DNA from 2 places in the Exiguobacterium sp. GL_137 genome. Region 2 is predicted to be linked to the other one. Evidence: a T-box and tRNA genes for the amino acid it is inferred to sense, from the RefSeq annotation. Region 2 holds a T-box; the other holds one or more tRNA genes.
What was found. A T-box is a leader RNA that pairs with one kind of tRNA and senses whether it is charged. The one in region 2 lies ahead of trpS (tryptophan--tRNA ligase), so its partner is inferred to be a tRNA-Trp.
Positions count from the first base shown of each region.

Region 1 (3,381 bases), 1.4 Mb from region 2:
TAGGGACGAAGGTCACGATTTCACACTGCCAAGAAAAGCCTCTAGTGAGGTGGAAGGTGCCAGTACCGTAAACCGACACAGGTAGGCGGGATGAGAATTCTAAGACGCGCGGGATAACTCTCGTTAAGGAACTCGGCAAAATGGTCCCGTAACTTCGGGAGAAGGGACGCTCTACATGAGTAGAGCCGCAGTGAATAGGCCCAAACGACTGTTTAGCAAAAACACAGGTCTCTGCTAAATCGCAAGATGACGTATAGGGGCTGACGCCTGCCCGGTGCTGGAAGGTTAAGGGGATGGGTTAGCGCAAGCGAAGCTTTGAACCGAAGCCCCAGTAAACGGCGGCCGTAACTATAACGGTCCTAAGGTAGCGAAATTCCTTGTCGGGTAAGTTCCGACCCGCACGAAAGGCGTAACGATTTGGGCACTGTCTCAACGAGAGACCCGGTGAAATCATAGTACCTGTGAAGATGCAGGTTACCCGCGACAGGACGGAAAGACCCCATGGAGCTTTACTACAGCCTGATATTGAGGCTTTGTGCATGATGTACAGGATAGGCGGGAGACGTCGAGACCGGAGCGCCAGCTTCGGAGGAGTCACCCTTGGGATACCGCCCTTCATGCATAGAGTCTCTAACTCGCAGCCGTCATCCGGCTGGAGGACCGTGTCAGGCGGGTAGTTTGACTGGGGCGGTCGCCTCCTAAACAGTAACGGAGGCGCCCAAAGGTTCCCTCAGAATGGTTGGAAATCATTCGTAGAGCGCAAAGGCAGAAGGGAGCTTGACTGCGAGACCTACAAGTCGAGCAGGGACGAAAGTCGGGCTTAGTGATCCGGTGGTTCCGCATGGAAGGGCCATCGCTCAACGGATAAAAGCTACCCTGGGGATAACAGGCTGATCTCCCCCAAGAGTCCACATCGACGGGGAGGTTTGGCACCTCGATGTCGGCTCATCGCATCCTGGGGCTGGAGTAGGTCCCAAGGGTTGGGCTGTTCGCCCATTAAAGCGGTACGCGAGCTGGGTTCAGAACGTCGTGAGACAGTTCGGTCCCTATCCGTCGTGGGCGCAGGAAATTTGAGGAGAGCTGTCCTTAGTACGAGAGGACCGGGATGGACGCACCGCTGGTGTACCAGTTGTTCCGCCAGGAGCATCGCTGGGTAGCTACGTGCGGACGGGATAAATGCTGAAAGCATCTAAGCATGAAGCCCCCTCCAAGATGAGATTTCCCTTTGAGTAATCAAGAAAGACCCCTCAGAGACGATGAGGTAGATAGGTCACGGGTGGAAGCATGGCGACATGCGGAGCTGAGTGATACTAATCGGTCGAGGCCTTGTTCTAGCAGATGCATTGTTGATGACTTCAGTTTTGAGGGCGCGAGCCTTTCAAAAAAGCGCTTGACGTTATGGAAACATAATGTTAAGATGATAGATGTCTGGTGGCGATAGCCAAGTGGTCACACCCGTTCCCATGCCGAACACGGAAGTTAAGCACTTGAACGCCGAAAGTAGTTGGGGGCTTCCCCCTGTGAGGATAGGACGCTGCCAGGCGATCGTTCCGCAATAGCTCAGTGGTAGAGCAACCGGCTGTTAACCGGTAGGTCGTAGGTTCAAATCCTACTTGCGGAGCCATTTATTACTTCTTCACCACATGCAATGGAGAGCTGTCCGAGTGGCCGAAGGAGCACGATTGGAAATCGTGTAGGCGTCATAAGCGTCTCAAGGGTTCGAATCCCTTGCTCTCCGCCATAACATTTTCAATTATAAAATGGCCCGTTGGTCAAGCGGTTAAGACACCGCCCTTTCACGGCGGTATCACGGGTTCGATTCCCGTACGGGTCACCATTTTTTATCATCGCGGGGTGGAGCAGTCTGGTAGCTCGTTGGGCTCATAACCCAAAGGTCGTCGGTTCAAATCCGGCCCCCGCAATTATTACATACGGTCCTGTGGTGTAGCGGTTAACATGCCTGCCTGTCACGCAGGAGATCGCGGGTTCGAATCCCGTCAGGACCGCCATTATTAAGGCTTTGTAGCTCAGTCGGTAGAGCAGAGGACTGAAAATCCTCGTGTCGGCGGTTCGATTCCGTCCAAAGCCACCATATGATTTTTAATGTTTTCCCATTTGTGGGGGGGTAGCGAAGTGGCTAAACGCGGCGGACTGTAAATCCGCTCCCTCGGGTTCGGCGGTTCGAATCCGCCCCCCCCCACCACTTTAGGGGCATAGTTTAGCGGTAGAACTACGGTCTCCAAAACCGTCAGCGCGGGTTCGATTCCTGCTGCCCCTGTTTTATTATTATGGCGATTGTGGCGAAGTGGTTAACGCACCGGATTGTGATTCCGGCATTCGTGGGTTCAATTCCCATCAGTCGCCCTTTTATTATTGGGCTGTGGCCAAGTGGTAAGGCACTGGATTTTGATTCCAGCATGCGAAGGTTCGATCCCTTCCAGCCCAGCTTTTTGTGCGGAAGTAGTTCAGTGGTAGAATACGACCTTGCCAAGGTCGGGGTCGCGGGTTCGAATCCCGTCTTCCGCTCCAATAAATGGCGCCATAGCCAAGTGGTAAGGCAGAGGACTGCAACTCCTCTATCGTCAGTTCGATTCTGACTGGCGCCTCCAATAATTCTTAATTGAATAGTTTTGCAAGAGATTGTGCCGGTGTGGCGGAACTGGTAGACGCGCACGACTCAAAATCGTGTTCCTTTGGAGTGTCGGTTCGATTCCGACCACCGGTATCTTGCGGGTGTAGTTTAGTGGTAAAACCTCAGCCTTCCAAGCTGATGATGAGGGTTCGATTCCCTTCACCCGCTTTTACCTTTGTACGATCTCATTTAAGATTCACCTGATTATGCGGGTGTAGTTTAGTGGTAAAACCTCAGCCTTCCAAGCTGATGATGAGGGTTCGATTCCCTTCACCCGCTTACCTGAAAAGAGCAACGTGTCGTTTTTAATTGACACTTTGCTCTTTTTGTTTAGCATGGAGATAAACAAGCGAAAGGAGAGATACGATGCAGGGGGAATTGTTGAAAAAAGAATTGCAGAGGTATGCCAAAGAAATTGGTATCGATGAATTCCGTATTACGACAGCGGATCCTTTTTTGGTGATGAAACAGCGTCTCATTCAACAACAAGAAAAAGGATATGCTTCCGGATTTGAAGAACCCGATCTTGAACGGCGGACGACACCAACGCTGTTACTGGATGATGCCGTCTCCATCATCGCAATCGCCGTCGCTTATCCAAGTAAGCTCAAGGATGCTCCGCGTGGAAAAGAAGGGGAACGGCGCGGAATCTTTGGACGTTCTTCTTGGGGACTGGACTACCATCAGGCTCTGAAGCAGCGATTGAAATTGCTGGAAGAAAAAATTCAAGAACTGATCCCCGGAGCTCG
Region 1 is NZ_CM174406.1:687,361-690,741, forward strand. It holds rRNA gene AC3IRK_RS03570 (23S ribosomal RNA) at 1-1,334, shown strand, start outside; rRNA gene rrf (5S ribosomal RNA) at 1,428-1,543, shown strand; tRNA gene AC3IRK_RS03580 (tRNA-Asn) at 1,550-1,624, shown strand; tRNA gene AC3IRK_RS03585 (tRNA-Ser) at 1,651-1,741, shown strand; tRNA gene AC3IRK_RS03590 (tRNA-Glu) at 1,763-1,837, shown strand; tRNA gene AC3IRK_RS03595 (tRNA-Met) at 1,849-1,922, shown strand; tRNA gene AC3IRK_RS03600 (tRNA-Asp) at 1,934-2,009, shown strand; tRNA gene AC3IRK_RS03605 (tRNA-Phe) at 2,017-2,092, shown strand; tRNA gene AC3IRK_RS03610 (tRNA-Tyr) at 2,120-2,203, shown strand; tRNA gene AC3IRK_RS03615 (tRNA-Trp) at 2,208-2,278, shown strand; tRNA gene AC3IRK_RS03620 (tRNA-His) at 2,292-2,364, shown strand; tRNA gene AC3IRK_RS03625 (tRNA-Gln) at 2,375-2,446, shown strand; tRNA gene AC3IRK_RS03630 (tRNA-Gly) at 2,455-2,529, shown strand; tRNA gene AC3IRK_RS03635 (tRNA-Cys) at 2,536-2,609, shown strand; tRNA gene AC3IRK_RS03640 (tRNA-Leu) at 2,645-2,725, shown strand; tRNA gene AC3IRK_RS03645 (tRNA-Gly) at 2,730-2,800, shown strand; tRNA gene AC3IRK_RS03650 (tRNA-Gly) at 2,841-2,911, shown strand; gene queG (tRNA epoxyqueuosine(34) reductase QueG) at 2,999-3,381, shown strand, end outside.
Region 1: it encodes a tRNA-Trp, which carries the amino acid that the T-box ahead of trpS (tryptophan--tRNA ligase) is inferred to sense. The anticodon was not compared.

Region 2 (3,381 bases):
AAAAGTACCCGACATTCAACGAGTACAATGCAGACGAAGCGAAAAAACTATGGGAAGAGGGCTTAAAAGAGATCGGTCAAAAATCGGTTGAACTTGAGCTTCTTAACTACGATAGTGATGACGCGAAGAAAATCGGTGAGTTCTTGAAAGGTGAGCTTGAGAAGAACCTTCCAGGCATGAAAGTCACAATCAAGCAACAACCGTTCAAAAACAAACTTGATCTCGAAAACAAAGGCGACTTTGAGTTCTCATTCGCCGGCTGGGGTCCTGACTACCAAGATCCAATGACGTTCCTCGATCTCTTCTTGACTGACGGACCATACAACCGTGGTAAGTGGTCAGATAAAGAGTACGATAAACTCATCAACGATGCAAAAACACAAACGGATGCTACAAAACGTTGGTCAGAGCTTCAAGAAGCAGAGAAAATCCTTCTTGATTCTGCAGCCATCTCACCTGTTTATCAGCGTGGACGTGCATTCATGGTTAAACCATACGTTAAAGGGATTGTCGAACATAACTTCGGCGCAGATTTCTCGTACAAATGGGCTTCAATCGAAGGTAAATAAGTATAAAAAGCGTTCCCTTAACTGGGAGCGCTTTTTTTGTTGCGCAAATAAAAAAACCTTTCTTCTAAAAAAATAAGAAGAAAGGCAAGAATCGTTGAAAGACACCTAAAATTATTTCTTTACTTTTGCGCGTTTCCGTTGGAGTCCCATCGCTTTTTCGACTTTCGCCAATTTACGTGAAGCAACCAGATCTGCTTTGTCGCGACCATTGTCAAGAATCAAATCGAGTTCTTCTGAATCAATTAAGTCGTAATAACGTTGCTGGATCGGTTCTAGTTCAGCAACGATGACTTCTGCGACATCTGATTTAAATACACCATAGTTCAATCCATCATACTTTGCTTCCAAGTCTTTGATTGAAATACCAGCCAGCAATGAATAAATTTCGAGCAAGTTTGAGACGCCCGGTTTGTTTTCCCGGTCAAATCGAACGATCCCCTCGGAATCCGTTACGGCAGACTTGATTTTTTTGCGAATCACGTCCGGAGCGTCGAGCATCGAAATATAGCCTTTTGGATTTGTATCCGTTTTTGACATCTTTTTATCGGGAGACGTCAAGCTCATGATACGGGCACCCGTTTCGGCGATGACCGGCTCCGGCATTTTAAATGTTTCGTAATAGCGGCTGTTAAAACGTTGCGCTAAGTCACGTGTCAACTCGATATGTTGTTTTTGATCGTCGCCGACTGGAACAAGCTCTGCATCATATAAGAGAATATCGGCTGCCATCAAGGTTGGATAAACAAATAATCCAGCACCAATCCGGTCTTTGCCTTGCGACTTATCTTTATATTGTGTCATACGTTCCAGTTCACCCATACCGGACAGACATGTCAGCATCCACCCGAGCTGAGCGTGCGCTTTAACTTCCGACTGGACGAAGATTGTTGATTTTTCAGGATTGAGTCCGCTTGCGATATAAAGTGCAGCAAGCGCCCGTGTATTGTTCATAAGTTCAATCCGGTCAATTTCGACCGTGATGGAATGTAAGTCGACGATACAGTAATATGCATCGTGTTCGTCCTGAAGATTAACAAAGTGTTTCATCGCGCCAATGTAGTTACCAAGCGTCACCGTACCCGTTGGCTTAATGCCTGAAAAAATCGTTTTCATGAGAATCCCTCCAAAAAATGAAATAAAAAAGATGACACATCCCTTGAATCATTCAAGGGACGAGTCATCGCGTTGCCACCCAAGTTGCTAGAAAACTAGCCGCTCATTTGCTGTAACGGGCAGACCCGTCTGATTCTACATCATTTCGAATCAGCCACTCCGAAGTCCATTCCATCTGCGCCGACTGTCCATTTCCACCATCCATGGACTCTCTGTAAGTGGTTATCAGATGTACTACTCTCCATCACTGTGTTCTCGTATAACGTTATCTCCACTTTAGCACATGTTTCTTCTAATCGTCATCAAAATTCCGTCAAATGAACGATAAGAGTAAAGAGACGACGATACAAATAAAACCACTCGAGAGATAAGGAACCGTCCGGTTAGAAGCCCGCTTTTGTTTTGCTTCTAAAAGTTCACTTTCTTCATCCTCGTCTTCGTAATAATCCCCATCGACTTCCCGTAACTTCGCTTCCCGTTGCTTTTTAAAGCCTGCAGTGATGCCTTTAAAAAATCCATTGGCAGACATATTGGAGAAGAATCCGATAGCAAGTAACAGGAAGCCGGCAATGAACAAGCCGCCTGACAAGTGATAAACAAATGAATGGGTAGCGTCGGTGGCGACGGCCCAAATCGTGTAGACAGTTGTTAAAATCAAAGCAATCAGAAGCGGGCGTAATAGTTTAGCAGACATGATGAACCTCCTACGGCAAGATGATGATTTCATTATACGCAAAGTCAAGGATTGTTACGACTCTGTACTATTCAGGACGTATAAAATAGCAAATAGTGTGACTATTCACTTGACGATATTGTTATTCTCACATAAAATCAATTTATCACTTCGTTTAAGTTTTTGAAACTAGGTCAATGCGTTTTGGGGAACGTTGAGGCAGTTTCGACGAGATGTCCAAAAATCGTTTATATTAAGCGGTTTTGAAAATGAAAAGGAGATGACTCACCGATGAATAAAAAAACAGTCGGTCTCGCGTTATCAGTTATGCTTGCAGGAAGCGTTGTACTTGCAGGTTGTTCAACAACAGGTGACGGAGATAAAGATGCAGGTTCTTCTAAAGGCAAAAAAGTTTTACGATTAACGGATACTTCTGATATTACGACGGTCGATCCGGCACAAGCAACAGATGCAGTTGCGTTCAACATGATCGGAAACACGATGGAAGGTCTTTACCGGTTAGACAAAGACGGGAAAGCGATTCCGGCACTTGCTGAAAAAACAGATATCTCAAGTGATAACCTCACATATACGTTTACGCTTCGTGATTCTAAATGGTCAGATGGTACACCAGTCAAAGCACAGGATTTTGAATTTGCATGGAAACGTGCCGTCGATCCAAAAACTGCTTCCGGTTATGCATACATCTTTGATACGGTCAAAAATGGTGCTGATGTCTCACAAGGAAAAAAACCAGTCGACGAGCTAGGTGTCAAAGCGATTGACGACAAGACACTTGAAGTTAAACTCGAACGTCCGGCACCATACTTCCTTTCACTCACATCATTCGGAACGTATACACCAATCAGCGAAGATTTCTATAACAAAAACAAAAAAGACTTCTCGCTTAAACCGGATAAACTTCTTTACAACGGTCCTTTCGTTTGGACATCTTGGAAAACGGATTCAAAACGTATTCTGACGAAAAACGAAAACTATTGGGATAAAGATGCCGTTAAACTCGAT
Region 2 is NZ_CM174406.1:2,041,924-2,045,304, reverse strand. It holds gene AC3IRK_RS10850 (peptide ABC transporter substrate-binding protein) at 1-569, shown strand, start outside; gene trpS (tryptophan--tRNA ligase) at 681-1,682, opposite strand; T-box leader at 1,735-1,939, opposite strand; gene AC3IRK_RS10840 (DUF3899 domain-containing protein) at 1,996-2,376, opposite strand; gene AC3IRK_RS10835 (peptide ABC transporter substrate-binding protein) at 2,647-3,381, shown strand, end outside.